Regions from separate parts of the Pseudomonas sp. TE6283 genome, predicted to be linked through region 2. Evidence: riboswitches for the same ligand, from Rfam matches in the RefSeq annotation. Region 2 holds a riboswitch; each other region holds the start of a gene.
The links. A riboswitch is a leader RNA that binds a small molecule or an ion and turns the genes downstream of it on or off. The one in region 2 is predicted to bind cobalamin.
Positions count from the first base shown of each region.

Region 1: another riboswitch for cobalamin. It lies ahead of ACVWZ5_RS02350 (TonB-dependent receptor); the one in region 2 lies ahead of cobO (cob(I)yrinic acid a,c-diamide adenosyltransferase).
Region 3: another riboswitch for cobalamin. It lies ahead of cobW (cobalamin biosynthesis protein CobW); the one in region 2 lies ahead of cobO (cob(I)yrinic acid a,c-diamide adenosyltransferase).

Region 1 covers NZ_JBSSDH010000001.1:468,727-474,577, forward strand. The annotation lists gene lpxO (lipid A hydroxylase LpxO) at 1-12, shown strand, start outside; gene ACVWZ5_RS02335 (carboxymuconolactone decarboxylase family protein) at 173-517, shown strand; gene ACVWZ5_RS02340 (GNAT family N-acetyltransferase) at 597-1,166, shown strand; gene ACVWZ5_RS02345 (outer membrane beta-barrel protein) at 1,226-1,972, opposite strand; cobalamin riboswitch at 2,133-2,337, shown strand; gene ACVWZ5_RS02350 (TonB-dependent receptor) at 2,445-4,571, shown strand; gene ACVWZ5_RS02355 (GlxA family transcriptional regulator) at 4,662-5,717, shown strand; gene ACVWZ5_RS02360 (NAD(P)/FAD-dependent oxidoreductase) at 5,849-5,851, shown strand, end outside.
Region 2 covers NZ_JBSSDH010000005.1:47,098-52,948, forward strand. The annotation lists gene ACVWZ5_RS09030 (hypothetical protein) at 1-533, opposite strand, end outside; cobalamin riboswitch at 685-903, shown strand; gene cobO (cob(I)yrinic acid a,c-diamide adenosyltransferase) at 1,017-1,628, shown strand; gene ACVWZ5_RS09040 (cobyrinate a,c-diamide synthase) at 1,625-2,920, shown strand; gene bluB (5,6-dimethylbenzimidazole synthase) at 2,917-3,567, shown strand; gene cbiB (adenosylcobinamide-phosphate synthase CbiB) at 3,564-4,472, shown strand; gene cobD (threonine-phosphate decarboxylase CobD) at 4,465-5,457, shown strand; gene ACVWZ5_RS09060 (cobyric acid synthase) at 5,454-5,851, shown strand, end outside.
Region 3 covers NZ_JBSSDH010000007.1:167,643-173,493, reverse strand. The annotation lists gene ACVWZ5_RS12375 (transporter substrate-binding domain-containing protein) at 1-233, opposite strand, end outside; gene ACVWZ5_RS12370 (response regulator transcription factor) at 237-851, opposite strand; gene ACVWZ5_RS12365 (DUF1272 domain-containing protein) at 1,022-1,264, opposite strand; gene cobM (precorrin-4 C(11)-methyltransferase) at 1,329-2,081, opposite strand; gene ACVWZ5_RS12355 (cobalamin biosynthesis protein) at 2,111-2,512, opposite strand; gene ACVWZ5_RS12350 (CbtA family protein) at 2,512-3,207, opposite strand; gene ACVWZ5_RS12345 (CbtB domain-containing protein) at 3,218-3,403, opposite strand; cobalamin riboswitch at 3,506-3,725, opposite strand; cobalamin riboswitch at 3,787-3,986, shown strand; gene cobW (cobalamin biosynthesis protein CobW) at 4,087-5,154, shown strand; gene cobN (cobaltochelatase subunit CobN) at 5,158-5,851, shown strand, end outside.

The sequences.
Region 1 (5,851 bases), on a different contig from region 2:
ATCTATATCTGACCTGCCACTGTCTATCGGCCGCCCCACGCCCCTGTGGGAGCGGCCTTGGGTCGCGAAACAACCGCAAGGCCGCTTCTACCAAGATCACCTACGCCTCATCCCCCCGCCAAACATCGACTAGCCTGATAGCTCCTGTTGCCAACCTGACAAGGTGAAGACGATGAGCATGATGGACTGGGACGCCTACCGTAAGCAGTTGATGGCCGGCATCGGCGATCTCAAGCAACTCTCTCCCGATACCGTGGCCGGCTACATGACCGCCAGCGGCGCCGGGGCCAAGACCAACCACCTGGACGCCAAGACCCGCGAGCTGATCTCCCTGGCCGTGGCGGTCACCACGCGCTGCGACGGCTGCATCGCCGTGCATTCGCAGCAGGCGGTCAAGCACGGCGCCACCCGCGAAGAGATTGCCGAAGCCCTCGGCGTGGCGGTGGCGATGAATGCCGGCGCCGCGCTGGTCTACTCGGCCAGGGCGCTGGACGCCGTGGGCAAGGCCGACGCCTGAGCAGGGTGCGGCGCCGGCGCCCTTGCGCGCGGGCGCCGCGACACCCAGACTTGGCGCCTCAGCCCGTGCAGGAACCACCATGATCCAGATCCGCCCCATGACCCCGGAAGACTTCGAGCGCTTCTGGCCGACCTTCCAGGCCATCGTCCAGGCCCGCCAGACCTACGCCTTCGACCCTGCCCTGGATTTCGCCCAGGCGCGCCGGCTGTGGCTGGAAACCCCGCTGCGCACACTGGTGGCCGAAGAAGACGGCGTGCTGCTTGGCTCCTATTTCCTCAAGGCCAATTCCGCCGGCCCCGGGGGACATGTCGGCAACTGCGGCTACATGGTCTGCGAACAGGCCCGTGGCCGGGGCGTGGCCAGGCTGATGTGCGAGCACTCGCAGAAGCTGGCGCGCCAGGAGGGTTTCCTGGCCTTGCAGTTCAACTCGGTGGTGGCGAGCAACGAGGTGGCCGTGGCGCTTTGGCACAAGCTCGGCTTCGAGACCGTCGGGCGCCTGCCCAAGGCGTACCGTCATGCCGAGCTGGGCCTGGTGGACTGCCTGGTGATGTACAAGTGGCTGGCCGATGAGCCGGTCGTGGAAAAACCGGCGCTGCTGATCGGGCGCAAGAACATCGAGGCGCGGGTGTCGCGCCGGCGCGGGCGATAAGAGGCAGCTGAATCCATCGCGGGCCTGCCCCGCGACGGAATCAGCGCAGGTTCAACCGATCAGAACGCCAACCCCACCTTCACGCCAAACTCGTCGCGCTTGAGCTTGGTGTTGTCGGCCACCGGCGTATCCTCGTCCAGCTTGTATTCGGTACGGGTGTAGTACGCCCCCACCTGCACCGGCATGCCGCCCTGCTGGTTCATCAGCAGCGTGATCTCCGCATACGGATTGGTGCGGTCCTTCATGTCGACGCTGTCGCTGCCGAAATCATCGACTTTGAGCCGTGCGCGGCCATCAATGGTGTGGCGCGCGCCCACCTCCACGCGCAGGGTCGACGCGTCGAACTGGTGGTTGTAGCCCAGCGCTGCCTTGGCGAACGGCGACTTGTAGGTCAGCCGTGTATCAAGATCGTTGATCTCGGGCTCGAAGCGGGTCCAGCTGTAACCGCCGCCCACCGTCAGGTCGACGAAGTTGCGCGCATCCAGTGCGGCGCGCCAGCCCAGGTCGAGATCGGCCTGGGCTTCCTTGAGCTTGTTGTCGTTCTTCTTGCCATACTTGGCCTCGGCACCGATCTGGTAGATGAACCCGGATTCGGCGGTCATCTTGTTGCCGAACGTGGCGAACACACCGCCCTGGCCCATGTGTTCCTTGTCCGATTCGCTTCCTCCCTCGAACTTGAACTTGTCGTAGGACCCCAGCAAGCCGAGGGTGAACAGCGGGTCGGTACTCGGTGCCGCCGTGGCAGCCAGAGGGGCACCGAGCAGGGCAAGCAGGCAGGCGTGGCGCAGCAGGTTACGGGTAGACATTCGCAAAAGTCTCCATGACGTGAATGAATGGCGAACGACCGGTTCGAGACAAAGGGCTTGGCAAAAGTTCGAAAAAATTTGGCAAACCGCTCTAAACCGCCCTGTCCGTCACAGTTTCCCCACCCACTCGAACGATTGACTCACTGCCCGTTCAATGGTCAGATGCGCGCCAGTTTCAGGTGTCCTGCGCCGCCGTGCGCAGGGTGAAACGGGAAGCCGGTGCGTCGTTGTCACGACAAGTCCGGCGCTGCCCCCGCAACGGTAAGCGAGTGAATCCTTCGACAGACCACTGTGCGCACGCATGGGAAGGTGAAGGCTTCATGCCCCTCGCAAGCCCGGAGACCGGCCTGAGGCGCTACTTGGCAACCCGCGGTGGGCGGGCGCAGGCCGGTATCCGCGTGCGCGCCTGCGTGCGCTTGACCGTTGCGTGTTTTCCACCGGGATCCATTCCTTCCTGCAGCAGTGGAACGACATGTCCCGATTCAACAAGCTTCACACCCTGGCGGCCTGCCTGGCCGTGTCCCTGCCGGCGCTGGCCGACGATCATGAAGTAACGCCCTTCACCCTGCCCTCCACGGCAATCACCGACACCCGCGAGCCACAGGCCATCGACCTGGCCACCCCGACCCCGACCGGTTCACGCCTGAACCTCAGCGCCCTGGACACCCCGGCCAGCACCAGCAGCCTGACCGAGGCGCAGATCCAGCAGCGCAACAACCTCACCGTGCAGGACGCCGTGACCCGCTCGCCGGGCCTTACCTTCATCGGCACGCCGGGCGACGGCGGCACCGGCCTGTCGGCCCGCGGCTTCACCGGGCAGAGTTCGGTGATGACCCTGTTCGACGGCTCACGCCTGTACGCCGGTGCCGGCACCCTGACCTTCCCGGTCGATCCGTGGATGGTCGAGCGCATCGACGTGATCCGCGGCCCCGCCTCGGTGCTGTACGGCGAAGGCGCCACCGGCGCGGTGGTCAACGTGGTACCGAAGCAGCCGTTCGCTGGCGAGATCCGCAACCACCTGCGTCTGGGCTACGGCTCCTGGGACCGCCAGCAGCTGGGCCTGGACAGCGGCGGCAGCCTGAGCGAGCGCCTGAGCTACCGCGTGACCCTCAACCAGCAGGCTGGCAACGGCTGGGTCGACCGCACCGACTCGCGCAGCCTGGCCCTGAGCGCCGCCCTGCGCTTCGATGCCAGCGACGACCTGAGTTTTACCCTCGCCCACGAACGTGGCGATGCGCAACCGGCCAACTACTACGGCACCCCGCTGATCGACGGGCACCTGCGCAGCAGCGTGCGCCGCAAGAACTACAACGTCAGCAACGACGAGCAGCGCTACCACGACGAGTGGACGCGCCTGACCACCGACTGGACCCTCAGCGACCGCGTCAGTGCCAGCAACCAGCTGTACTACATCAAGAGCCGCCGCCAGTGGCGCAATGCCGAGTCCTACACCTGGGACGCCGCCAACGGCGTGATCCAGCGCGGCAGCTTCCTCGAGATTCGCCATAACCAGGAGCAACTCGGCGATCGCCAGAGCTTCACCTTCGACCATGGCCTGTTCGGCCTGGACAGCAAGACCGTGGTCGGCGCCGAGTACAACCGGATCCGTTTCAACGTCGACAGCAACTCGCCCTACAGCGATGGCAGCAGCGACCCGCTCGACCCATGGCATCCGGCTCCGGGCGGCTTCCATAGCCTCAGCCCAACCCGCGCACAAACGCTGTCCAAGGTCGACACCTTCGCCCTGTTCGCCGAAAACCGCACCCAGCTGACCGACCGCCTCGCACTGGTCACCGGCATTCGCCGCGACCAGAATCACATCGACCGCGACGACCTGGCCAACAACAGCCGCAGCGATCGCAGCCTGCAGGGCGGCAACTGGCGCGCCGGCCTGGTGTTCGCTGTTACCGACGACCTGTCGCTATATGGGCAGTTTTCGACCAGCGAGGACGGCGTCGGCGACCTGCTCACCCAGCGCCCGGACAAGCGCCTGGAACTGACCGAAGCGAAGCAGGCCGAGGTAGGCCTCAAGCAACGTTTCTGGGATACCCGTGGCGAGTGGACGCTGGCGGCCTATCACATCGTCAAGAAGAAGCTGCCGGTGTACAACCCGCTCACCCACGACAGCCAGCAGGCCGGCCAGCAGACCTCCGACGGCCTGGAGGCCAGCCTGGAACTGGCGCTGGGCAACCAGTGGCAGCTCTCGGCCAATGCCGCTTTGGTGCGGGCCAAGTACGATGATTTTCTCGAGGAAGGCGACAACGGCACGGTCCACGACCGCGCCGGCAACCGTCCGCAGGACGTGCCGCGACGCACCGCCAACCTGTGGCTGAGCAAGGGCTTCGGCCAGGCCATGGATGCCGGTATCGGCCTTCGCTATGTGGATGAGCGCTATGCCAGCGCGGCCAACGACCAGCGCGTGCCGGGCTACACGGTGGTCGATGCCAACCTGGGCTGGCAGGTGCTGCCCGATGTGCGCCTGGGCCTGCAGTTCAACAACCTGTTCGACCGCCAGTACGCCCAGTCCAGCTTCAGCGGCGAGCAATGGCTGCTGGGCGCGCCGCGCTCGTATTTCGCCACGGTCGACTACCGCTTCTGAGGCGGACTCCAGCGTTCGTCGCACGGTGCTTGATCAGCACCGTGCCACCTGCTCGACTAGGACCTACGCCTTCATCACAAGCAGCGTGCCATGACCGACATCCCGCAGATCCCCACCCCACCCGTGCACGCCCTGGATCAGCCGCGCACCTTGCTGTTCCTCGCCTACCCGCAGATGGGCCTGCTCGACCTCACCGGCGCGCAGACGGTCTTCTGGGCCGCGACCAAGGCCCGCGCCGCCCGCGGCCTGCCAGGTTACCGCCTGGTCACCGCCAGCCTCGAGGGCGGCCTGGTGCCGACCGCCGAGGGCCTGGCGGTAGGTACCGAGCCACTGGCGCCCTGGTTGCGCGAACCCTTCGACACCCTGGTGGTGCCCGGCGCGCCGGAGATCGTCCGCACCCTCCCCGATCATGCCGAGCTGGTTGCCTGGCTGGCCCAGGCTGCCCAACGCGCCCGACGCACCGCCTCGGTGTGCAGCGGCACCTTCCTGCTGGCCGCCGCCGGGCTGCTCGACGGACGCCGGGCCGCCACCCACTGGGCGATGTGCGATGCGCTGCACCGGCGCTTCCCGGCCATCGAAGTGGACGCCGAGTCGATCTTCGTGCAACAGGACCAGGTGTGGACCTCGGCCGGGGTCAGTGCCGGCATCGACCTGGCGCTGGCCCTGGTCGAGGCCGACTGTGGCCGCGAGGTGGCCATGCAGGTGGCCCGCGAGCTGGTGGTGTTCCTCAAGCGCCCCGGCGGCCAGGCGCAGTTCAGCGAACTGCTCAAGGCCCAGGGCGAGGACAGCGCCGCCTTCGAGGCCCTGCACCTGTGGCTCAACGAGCACCTGGGCGACCCGCGCCTGACGGTCGAGCGGCTGGCCGAGCAGGCGCGCATGAGCCTGCGCAACTTCACCCGGGTGTACAAGCACAAGACCGGCCGCACTCCGGCCAAGGCCATCGAGGTGTTCCGCCTCGAGGCGGCGCGCCGCTTGCTGGAGAACTCGGACCAGCACATCGAGCAGGTCGCCCGCCACTGCGGGTTCGGCAGCGAGGAGCGCATGCGCCTGGCGTTCCAGCGTCACCTGGCGGTGACCCCGCGGGACTACCGGGCGCGCTTCGCCCGCAGCGTGTCGCTGGCCGAAATCCAGGGTTCTTTGGCCTAGGGGTAAACCAAGGGCGCGCATAGCATCTGCAGCACGTCTTTCGGGCCACGGTCCATGTCGTCCGGCAAGGCGTACCCTTTTCCCACTGCCGCAGCGACAACATCGACAATCGCGGCATCCAGGAGCACCCCATG
Region 2 (5,851 bases):
AGTTCGTTGTGCAGCTTGCGGTAGGCATACGGGAAGTACCAGGCAAGCGCACAGGCCGTGTGCTTCTGCAGGTCGTCCACCAGGTCCTGCAGTTCCTCGGGGCTGGCGTGCTGGCCGGCCTTCCACGGTGTGACGAACAGCGCCCCGGCCTTGAGCTGGCTGCCATAGGCGATCGGCTTGGCCAGGGCGGCGGTTTCCTGCAGGGCCGCTGTCAGGTCGAGGCGAGCGATGCGCGGCCAGCGCTGGCCGGCGTGAAGGTACAGCGACTCCTCGGCGCTGCTGATCGACAGGTCGCAGCGCCCGTCGCGCTCGCCCTCGTCGCGCTGTTTCTTGCTCATGTGCCGTTCCAGCGCCACCAATTCACCCTGCCAGGCGGCAGCGGCGAGCAGGCCGACGTTGCTGGCTGTGCCGTGCCAGTAGGGCGCTTCGTTGTCGCCCTGCAACTGGTTGAAGCGGTCGATGCAGTCGACCCAGCGTTCGAGGGCCGGGCGCAGGAACTCCAGGCGCGGGTTGTTGATCATCAGGCCTTGCATGCTGCGCTCTCCTTGTCATTGTGATCGAGGTCAGCCGAAATAGTGGCTATGTGATATCACTGCTTTGAGTGTGGCACAAGCTGGCGAATCGGCCATTGATCCAGGCCAGATCGGCCCACGCTCGATTGACGCTCCCGGTGCAACCCTCTAACCTTCGCGGCGTGCTTCAGGTGCCCTGCGAACCGCGGTTCGGCAGGGTGAAACTGGGAAGCCGGTGGGCGCCAGCAGGCGCGAGTCCGGCGCTGCCCCCGCAACGGTAGATGAGTCGACGGCTACGCAAGGCCACTGGATGTCCATGTCCGGGAAGGCGCGTGGCCAGGGCCTGCGCCCGCTCATGAGCCCGGAGACCGGCCTGTCACTGCCAAACGGCATCACGGAGGGTGATGCGCGGTGCGATGTGGCTGTTGCCATGCCTCCTGCGCGCTCCTCGTCTGCCTGCCTTTTACCTGTCGCCGCCGCCGCGACAGCCTGCGGAGACCCCTGATGAGCGAATCCACCGAACGCGACGAACGTCACCTGGCGCGCATGCAGCGCAAGAAGGCGATCATCGACGAGCGCATCGCCAACTCCCCCAACGAATGCGGCCTGCTGCTGGTGCTGACCGGCAACGGCAAGGGCAAGAGCAGCTCGGCCTTCGGCATGCTTGCCCGCGCCCTGGGCCATGGCATGCAGTGCGGCGTGGTGCAGTTCATCAAAGGCCGCAACAGCACCGGCGAGGAGCTGTTTTTCCGCCGATTCCCCGAGCAGGTGCGCTACCACGTGATGGGCGAGGGCTTCACCTGGGAAACCCAGGACCGCCAGCGCGACATCGCCGCCGCCGAAGCCGCCTGGGCGGTGTCGCGGCAGTTGCTGCAGGACCCGTCGGTCCAGTTCGTCGTGCTCGATGAGCTGGACATCGCCCTCAAGCACGGCTACCTGGACCTCGACCAGGTGCTTTCGGATATCCAGGCGCGTCCGCCGATGCAGCATGTGATCGTCACTGGGCGAGCGGCAAAACCGGAAATGATCGAACTGGCCGATACCGTCACCGAGATGGGCATGCTCAAGCACGCCTTCCAGGCCGGTATCCGCGCGCAGAAGGGCGTCGAACTGTGAGTGAGTCGCGCCAGTGTCCCGCCGTGCTGATCGCAGCCCCGGCCTCGGGCCAGGGCAAGACCACGGTCACCGCCGCCCTGGCCCGTCTGCACCGCAACCTCGGGCGCACGGTGCGGGTGTTCAAGTGCGGGCCTGACTTTCTCGATCCAATGATCCTCGAGCGCGCCAGCGGTGCGCCGGTCTACCAGCTCGACCTGTGGATGATCGGCGCCGAGGAAAGTCGCCGCCTGTTGTGGGACGCGGCGGGCGAGGCCGACCTGATCCTGATCGAGGGCGTGATGGGCCTGTTCGATGGTACCCCGTCGAGCGCCGACCTGGCGCGCCACTTCGGCGTGCCGGTATTGGCGGTGATCGACGGCACGGCCATGGCCCAGACCTTTGGTGCCTTGGCTCTAGGCCTGGCGCGCTACCAGCCCGACCTGCCGTTCGCCGGGGTGCTGGCCAACCGGGTCGGCAGCCTGCGTCATGCGCAACTGCTCGAAGGCAGTCTGACCGAAGGCCTGCGTTGGTACGGCGGGTTGTCCCGCGAGCGCGGCATCGAACTGCCCAGCCGTCACCTTGGTCTGGTCCAGGCCAGCGAGTTGAATGACCTGGATGCACGCCTGGATGCCGCCGCCGAAGCCCTGGGCGCCAGTTGCGATGCCGCGCTGCCGCCACCGGTCCGTTTTGCCGAGCCTGAGCCTGTGAATGTGACTGCGTCGCTGAGCGGGGTGCGCATCGGTGTGGCCCGCGATGAGGCCTTCGCCTTCACCTATGGCGCCAATCTTGACCTGCTGCGTGGCCTCGGTGCGCACCTGGAATTCTTCTCGCCGGTGCATGACCACGAGCTACCCGTGGTGGACAGTCTCTACCTGCCCGGCGGCTACCCCGAGCTGCATCACCAGGCGCTGGCCGCCAACGCGCCGATGCTGGAAGCGATCCGCGTCCATCATGCCGCCGGCAAGCCATTGTTGGCCGAGTGCGGCGGCATGCTCTACCTGCTCGACGCACTGACCGACGTGGCGGGCGAGCGCGCCACGCTGCTGGGCCTGCTGCCCGGCGAGGCGACCATGCAGAAGCGTCTGGCGGCCCTGGCCCTGCAGGCGGTCGAACTGCCCGAAGGCACCCTGCGTGGCCACACCTACCACCACTCGCTGACCAGCACGGAGCTTGCACCGATCGCCCGCGGCCTGAGCCCCAACGGTGGTCGGGGCAACGAGGCGGTCTATCGGCTGGGGCGCCTGACCGCCTCCTACGTGCACTTCTATTTTCCCTCCAACCCCGACGCGGCGGCGGCGCTGCTGCGACCATGAGCCGACACGCCTACAGCGAAGCCGAGCGCCAGGCCATCTACCGGGCCATTGGCGAACGCCGCGACATGCGCCATTTCGCCGGGGGCGAGGTGGCCCCCGAGTTGCTCGGGCGCCTGCTCGCCGCCGCCCACCAGGCGCCCAGCGTGGGCCTGATGCAACCGTGGCGGTTCATCCGTATCAGCCAGCGTGTCTTGCGCGAGCGGATCCAGGCGCTGGTGGAGCAGGAGCGGGTGCGCACCGCCGAGGCCCTGGGCGAGCGCTCCGATGAATTCATGAAGCTCAAGGTCGAAGGCATCAACGACTGCGCCGAAGTGCTGGTGGCCGCGTTGATGGACAAGCGCGAGGCACATGTCTTCGGCCGCCGCACCCTACCCGAGATGGACCTGGCCTCGCTGGCCTGCGCCATCCAGAACCTGTGGCTGGCGGCACGGGCCGAAGGGCTGGGCATGGGCTGGGTGTCGCTGTTCGACCCCCAGGCCCTGGCCGAGCTGCTGGGCATGCCCGCGGGCGCAAAACCCATGGCGGTGCTGTGCCTGGGGCCGGTGACCGAGTTCTATCCGGCGCCGATGCTGGTGCTGGAAGACTGGGCCGAGCAACGGCCGCTGAGCGAGATGCTGTACGAGAACCATTGGGGAGAGCGTCCATGAGCGTGGCGTTGCTGACCGTGGCGGGCGTGGCCCTGGATGCGCTGCTGGGCGAGCCGCGCCGGCGTCATCCGCTGGTGGGCTTCGGCAACTTCGCCTCGCGCCTGGAGCAACGTTTCAACGCCGGTGGGCGCGGCTGGCGCAGCCATGGTGTCACCGCGTGGTTCCTGGCGGTGGTGCCGCTGACCCTGCTGGCGCTGATCCTGTCCTGGCTGCCGTACATCGGCTGGCTGGTGGATGTGCTGGCGCTGTACTGCGCCCTGGGCCTGCGCAGCCTGGGCGAGCATGTGCTGCCGGTGGCCCAGGCATTGCGCCAGGGGGACCTGGCCGAGGCGCGGCGGCGTGTCGGTTACCTGGTCAGCCGCGAAACCCGCGAGCTGGACGAGCCCGCCGTAGCCCGGGCGGCCACCGAGTCGGTGCTGGAAAACGGCAGCGACGCGGTGTTCGCCGCGCTTTTCTGGTTCGTCGTGGCCGGTGCGCCGGGGGTGGTGCTGTACCGCCTGAGCAATACCCTGGATGCCATGTGGGGCTATCGTAACGAGCGCTTCGAACGCTTCGGCTGGTGCGCGGCGCGCATCGACGATGGGCTGAACTATATTCCCGCCAGGCTGGTGGCGCTGACCTATGCGCTGCTGGGCAAGACCCGCCTGGCCCTGGCCTGCTGGCGCAACCAGGCGCCGCTGTGGGACAGCCCCAACGCCGGCCCGGTGATGGCCGCGGGTGCCGGCGCGCTGGGCGTGGAGCTGGGCGGCCCGGCGGTGTATCACGGCGAGCTGCATGAACGACCGCGCCTGGGTGAAGGGCCGATGGCCGACGCCCAGGCCATCGAGCGCGGCTGGAGCCTGGTGCAGCGCGGCGTGTGGTTGTGGGTGCTGTTGATCTGCGTGGGAGCCTATCTGAATGCTTGAACACGGTGGCCGCCTGCTGCGGGCGGTGAAACAGTACGCCATTCCACGGGAGCAGTGGCTCGACCTGTCCAGCGGCATCGCGCCATGGTCCTACCCGATACCGCCGATTCCGCTGCAGGCCTGGGCCCGCCTGCCGGAGACCGAAGACGGCCTGGAGACGGCGGCGCGGCAGTACTATGGCGCGCAGCCGTTGCTGGCGGTGGCCGGTTCCCAGGCGGCGATCCAGGCCTTGCCGCACCTGCGCCCGAGCGGGCGGGTCGGGGTCCTGTCGCCGTGCTATGCCGAGCATCCGCATGCCTGGGCACGGGCAGGGCACACGCTGGTCGAACTGGACGAGACCGAGGTCGAGGGCTTGCTCGACAGTCTCGACGTCCTGGTACTGGTCAACCCCAACAACCCCACCGGCCGCCGGGTGACCCGCGAACGCCTGCTGGCCTGGCATGCGCGTCTGGCCGAGCGCGGTGGCTGGCTGCTGGTGGACGAAGCCTTCATGGACAATACGCCCGAACACAGCGTGGTCGATCAGGCCGGGCAACCTGGCCTGATCGTGTTGCGCTCGTTCGGCAAGTTCTTCGGCCTGGCCGGTGTGCGGTTGGGCTTCGTCGTCGCCCAGACGGATGTGCTGCGACGTCTGGCCGAGGCACTCGGGCCCTGGGCCGTCAGCGGCCCGACCCGAGTGCTGGGGCAGGCCTGTTTCGCCGACGACGCGGCGCACCAGGCGCAGATTGCCCGTTGCGCCCAGGCCAGCCAGCGCCTGGTCTCGTTGCTCGACGGCGCGGGCCTGCCACCCAGTGGCGGCTGCGACCTGTTCCAGTACGTGCGTGATGAGCGCGCCGCGTACCTGCATGACTTTCTCGCCCGCCGCGGCATCCTGGTGCGCCTGTTCGAGCAGCCGCCCGCACTGCGTTTCGGCCTGCCCGCCACGGCCGCCGACGAACAACGCCTGGCCCAGGCCCTGGCGGACTACCAGAAGGAATCGGCATGACCACCCTCATGGTGCAAGGCACCACCTCCGATGCCGGCAAGAGCACGCTGGTCACCGCCCTGTGCCGCTGGCTGCTGCGCCAGGGCATCGCCGTGGTGCCGTTCAAGCCGCAGAACATGGCGCTCAACAGCGCCGTGACCGCCGACGGCGGCGAGATCGGCCGCGCCCAGGCGGTGCAGGCCCAGGCCTGCCGGCTGGCGCCGCACACCGACATGAACCCGGTGCTGCTCAAGCCCAACAGCGACACCGGCGCCCAGGTGATCGTCCATGGCCGCGCGGTGACCAGCATGAACGCCGTCGCCTACCACGACTACAAGGCCATCGCCATGCAGGCGGTGCTGGCGTCCCACGAGCGCCTGAGCGCAGCCTACCCGGTGGTGATGGTCGAAGGCGC
Region 3 (5,851 bases), on a different contig from region 2:
TAGTCGGCCTGGCTGATGTTGATGTCGAAGGGCGGATAATCCGGGCGCGAGCTGCCCAGCACCAGGCGCTTGCGTTGGTTCAGCCACTGTCGGTCGCTGGCGGCCACCGCCAGCGGCGGCGCCGCGCTCAGAGCTCGGGCGAGCAGGTGGCGGGGCTCGCTGTGCACCTCGCTCAGTGCGGATGGCGACAGCAATGCGACCAGCAGCAGGCACAGTGATGCCCCTTTGCTCATGGTTCAGGCCACGTAGTTGCGTTTGGCGAGGTCCACCATTTCCACCAGCGACTCGACCTTGAGTTTCTCCATGATCCGGCCACGGTAGGTGCTGATGGTCTTGGCGCTGAGGTTCATCTGCTCGCCGATCAGTTTGTTGCTCTGGCCGGCACTGAGTCGGCGCAGCACTTCCATTTCCCGGTTGGACAGCAGCGCCAGGCGCTCGGTCTCGCTTTCCAGGGTGTTGCTGTTGACCGCCATCTGCGGGAAGGTCGAATAGCCCTTGACCAAGGCCTTGAGTGCGAAGACCAGGGCATCGAGGTCTTCGTCCTTGTTGACGAAAGCCGAGATGCCGGCGTCCATACAGCGACGCACATAGAGGTCGGCTGGCTGACCGGTCAGGGCCATGATCCGTGGCGGTGGGTCGATCAGCTTGAGGCGCTTGATCACCTCCATGCCGTCGAGGTCCGGTAGGCCGATGTCGAGGATGACCACATCCGCCTTGGTCTGTTCGGCCAGGCGGGCAGCTTCCTTGCCTTTGCCGGTTTCCCCCACGACGGTGAAGCGTTCACGTTCGAGCAGCATGCGTACGGCGAGTCGAACAATGTGATGGTCATCGACCAACAGCACGGATGTCATTCAGGTAACTCCTGTCAAAGTGCAGCGAGCTTCCAGCCATCTATAGGCGCTGGACAGCAGGCTTGCTGGGCAGCGCGCACCTTACGGATATTCAGGAGCCTTGGTAATAGGCGAGTATAGGTGTGTTGAAAAACCTACACCAACCTGTAGAAAAGTCCTACAAGCGAGGTTCAGGCGCAGGGCGCGTGCGGCTTGTGCACACGCTGTGTCGCGGCGGGGTTGTTGTCCAGCGCCTTGCCGACACGGGTCGGGCGGGCCACCAGCTGGCCGCCGCAGTTCGGGCAGTGGTGGTGGAAGTGCCGGTCGTTGCAGGCTCGGCAGAAGGTGCATTCGAACGAGCAGATCAGCGCATCCGGGCTTTCGGCGGGCAGGTCGGTGTCGCAGCATTCGCAGTTGGGGCGCAGTTCGAGCATGGGCTTGATTTCCGTCCAGTTGGAAAAGCCAGTGTGCTACGTCACGCCCCGGTCGGCAATCGCTTCACGAGCCGGGGCGGTAGAGATGGGCGCGGCCGGCGCGATACAGGGCCGAGTCGGCGAACGGCGCATCGCCCAGCACATGGCCGACCAGGATCAGCGCTGTGCGCCGGAAGCCTTTTGCGGTCACGCGCTCGCTGATATCCGCCAGGGTGCCCTTTACCCAGTCCTGGTCCGGCCAGGTGGCGCGATGGACCACTGCGATCGGGCAGTCGGCGCCATAATGCGGGAGCAGGTCCTCGATGATGCGGGACAGGTGGCGCACGCCCAGGTGGATGGCCAGGGTACTACCGTGGCGGGCCAGGTCCGCCAGTTGCTCACCGGCCGGCATCGGTGAACTGTCGCCATAACGGGTGAGGATCACGGTCTGCGCCACATCGGGCAAGGTCAGCTCACAGCCGAGCAGCGCGGCACTGGCAGCCGTGGCAGTGACGCCGGGGACGATCTGGTAGTCGATGCCCAGTTCACGCAAGTGGCGAATCTGCTCGCCGATGGCGCCGTACAGGCTGGGGTCGCCGCTGTGCACGCGCGCCACGTCCTCGCCGTTGGCGTGAGCCTGGCGCATCGCCTCGACGATCTGCTCCAGGTGCAGTTCGGCGCTGTTGATTACCGTGTGCGCCTGGTGACCTTCCAGCACGGCGGCGGGGACCAGGGAGCCGGCATAGACGATCACCGGGCACTGGCGGATCAGGCGCTGGCCCTTGACCGTGATCAGCTCGGGATCGCCGGGGCCGGCGCCGATGAAATAGACCGTCATGGGGGTTCCTTGTATAGAAGAGTGGCGGACTATCCGCCGATGGCCAGGGCCAGGGTAGCGCTGCCGAGGACCTGCCTCGGCACGTGCAGGCGGCCATGGTCGCCGGCCAGGGCCAGTGCGGCGCTTTCGGCGACGCCCCAGCAGCCGGTCTGCGCGTACGCCGTGGGTGAACGCTGGCTGAGCTGCGGTTCGAAGACCAGCAGGTGCGCGGCGTCGAAACAGATGTACGGCAGCCCCAGGCGTTCGGCCAGTGCCAGCAGGCCGGGCTCGCGGGCCTTGGGCTCGATGCTGGCAATGGCGCGCAGGGCCGAGAGGGGCAGGGCGTTGCGGGTGAAGGTCTGGCGCAGCAGCACTGCCAGCGTCTCCACCGGGCAGCCACGGCGACAGCCAAAGCCGGCGTACAACGCCGGCTGGGCAGGCAGGTCGCGCATCAGGCCTGGCTGGAGCGACGGTACAGCCAGGCGCTGAGCAGGCCCAGGGCCAGCCAGAACGCGGCGTTGGTCAGCCACGAGGCGATCTTGAACTGGGTCTCGAGGGCTTGCGGCGCAAGGCTTTCATGCACGGCCGGCTGTGGCGCGCCGATCAGGTGCGGGATCACCAGCAGGGCGACACCCAGCGCCTTGAACAGCCAGTGCCGGGCGAACACCAGCAATGCCAGGCCGGCGGCGGTGGCCGCAGCGGTGCCGATCCACCAGTTCTGGCGCTGGCCAAGGTCGGCGGCGGCGGTGCCGGGCAGCTCCGGGGGCAGGCCCAGGGTCGGCGCCAGGCAGAACACGGCGAAGCCGGCCAGGCCCCACAGCGCGCCGGTGGCCACGCGGTTCGGTTCACGCAGGCTGTAGAGGGCGACCAGGATCAGGGCGAAACCGACGGCGACCACCAGGTTGCCACCGGTGGTGGACAGCACGCGCTGCCAGCCGTCTTCCGGCGACCAGGCTTCGGCGCTGTGCTCATGCTCGTGGGGCGCGGCGGCGTCGCCGTGCTCATGGTGTTCGGCGACCGGGGCGGCGGACTCGTAGGTTTCCGCCTGGAGAATCAGTGGGGCGACCCAGAAGCTCTGCAGCAGGGTCAGCAACAGGGCCGCGAGCAGGCCGCTGAAACCCGCGGTACGGGCGAGACGCGTAATCATGCGGGTTTACTCAGTGGCAGGGGAAGGCGGCGCTGTGGCGGGTATCGTGGGCGGCGTTGTGCACTGCCTCGATGTGCGAGAAACCGGCGAAGTACACCAGGCACAGGCCCAGCAGGCTGGCGCCGACCGCGATGATCAGTCGCTGGCTGAGGCTGACGGGGGTGGCGATACTGTGTTTGGCGCTGGTGATGGGCATGACGCGTTCCTCTGCTGCTTTTGTTGTGGCAACGGGCATGCGCGACGACCCCGGGCACGATTGGCCCAGGTGATACGACGACGCCCGCCCACCGCGGGGTGTACTGTGAGCACGTGTCAGGCCGGTCTCCGGGCTGGCGAGGTGGAGCAGGACTCCGTGGCGCGTCACCTTCCCATGCCTTGCTGTTGGCACAGTGGTCCGGACGCTTCTCTCGCTTACCGTTGCGGGGGCAGCACCGGCCTTGTCGGCTCCTGGAGTGGACACGCGACGCACCGGTTTCCCGTTTCACCCCCGTCGGGGGCACCTGAACGCAATGCGCTAGCAAATCACGGGGCCGGGCCCGCGTCAATCGCCGTGGCGGTTGACCGCCAGGCAGGCACTGCGTAGCCTTGCCGCTGCGAGGTTCTCGGGCGTTGGCCCGAGCTAAGACGGGAACGCGGTACAAGCCGCGGCTGCCCCCGCAACTGTAAGCACTGAAGGGTTCGGCACAGCCACTGCGCAGGCGCGCGGGAAGGCGCCGGCCCACCGGCCGGCGAGCCGCAGCGGTGCGAGCCAGGAGACCTGCCTCGTGACGTTTTCGACTTTCAACCGGGCGGGGTGATCCGGTGGCGAACGCGCCAGGCCGGCAGGGCCGTGGCTGTCGTCCTGCATGCCCGCGCCATTGCTGCCAAGGGCATCGCGACATGAAAACACTGGCCAAGCTTCCCGTCACCATCGTTACCGGCTTCCTCGGCTCGGGCAAGACCACCTTGCTGCGCCATATGCTCGACAACGCCCAGGGCCGCCGCATCGCGGTGATCGTCAATGAGTTCGGCGAGCTGGGCATCGACGGCGAGATCCTCAAGCAGTGCAGCATCGGCTGCACCGAGGAAGAGGCCAACGGCCGCGTCTATGAGCTGGCCAACGGTTGCCTGTGCTGCACCGTGCAGGAAGAGTTCTTCCCGGTGATGCGCGAGCTGGTGGCCCGTCGCGGCGACCTCGACCACATCCTTATCGAGACCAGCGGCCTGGCCTTGCCCAAACCGCTGGTACAGGCCTTCCAATGGCCGGAAATCCGCAACGCCTGCACCGTCGACGCGGTGATCACCGTGGTCGACAGCCCGGCCGTGGCTGCCGGCACCTTTGCCGCCTACCCGGAGCAGGTCGATGCCCAGCGCAAGCTCGACCCCAATCTCGACCATGAGTCGCCGCTGCATGAATTGTTCGCCGACCAGCTGGCCAGCGCCGACCTGGTGGTGCTGAACAAGGCCGATCTGATCGACACCGAGGGCCTGGCCAAGGTCCGTGCCGAAGTGGCCGAGGAGCTGCCGCCGGCGGTCAAGGTGATCGAGGCCAGCAGTGGTCGCCTGCCGCTGGAAGTGCTGCTGGGCGTGGGCGCCGAGTCCGAGGCGCATATCGATGGTCGCCGTACCCATCACGACTCGCATCACGACGGCGATGACCATGACGACCATGACCACGACGCCTTCGACTCGATCTCCATCGATCTGCCCGAGGCCGACGAGAGCCTGCTGCTCGACGCCCTGACCCAGTTGGTCACCGAGTTCGGCATCCTGCGCGCCAAGGGTTTCGCCGCGATTCCAGGCAAGCCGATGCGCCTGCTGATCCAGGGTGTGGGCACCCGCTTCGACAAGCATTTCGACCGCGCCTGGCGCAGCGATGAACCACGCATCACTCGCCTGGTGCTGATTGGCCAGGCGCTGGACGCCGCACAGCTGGAAGCGCGCCTGCGCCAGGCCCTGGGCGCCTGATCCATGCACCTGCTGCGGACCCAACCCGGCGGCTTCGTGCCGGACGACAGCATCGCCGACCTCGGCCAGACCCCCGCCGACCTGGTGATCCTCTGCAGCGGTGATTCACACCTGGCGCTGCTCGCCGAAACCGCCGAGCAGCTGCCGGCGCACTTCCCCAGCGTGCGCCTGGCCAACCCGATGCAGGTGCAGAACCATGCCTCGGTCGACCTGTATGTCGACCAGGTGCTGCGCCATGCCAAGGTGATCCTGGTGTCGCTGCATGGCGGCGTCGGCTACTGGCGCTATGGTGTCGAGCAACTGGTCGAACTGGCGGGGCGTGGGGTCGAGCTGATCCTGGTGCCCGGCGACGACCGCCCCGATCCTGAGCTTACCGACCTGGGCACGGTCCGCGGCGAACAGGCCGAGCGCCTCTGGCACTTCCTGCGCCAGGGCGGCAAGACCAACGCCGTTAACCTGTTCAACTGCCTGGCCAGCCAATGGCTGGGTTGTGATTACCCGTGGGATGAGCCGCAGCCCTTGCCGCGCACGGCGGTCTATCACCCGGCCAAGGCCACGGCGCGCCTGGAGGACTGGTACGCCCAGTGGAATCCGGAACATCCGGTGGCGCCGTTGCTGTTCTACCGTTCGCACCTGCAGGCGGCCAACACGGCGTTCATCGATGTGTTCTGCCAGCGCCTGCAGGCCTGCGGGCTGA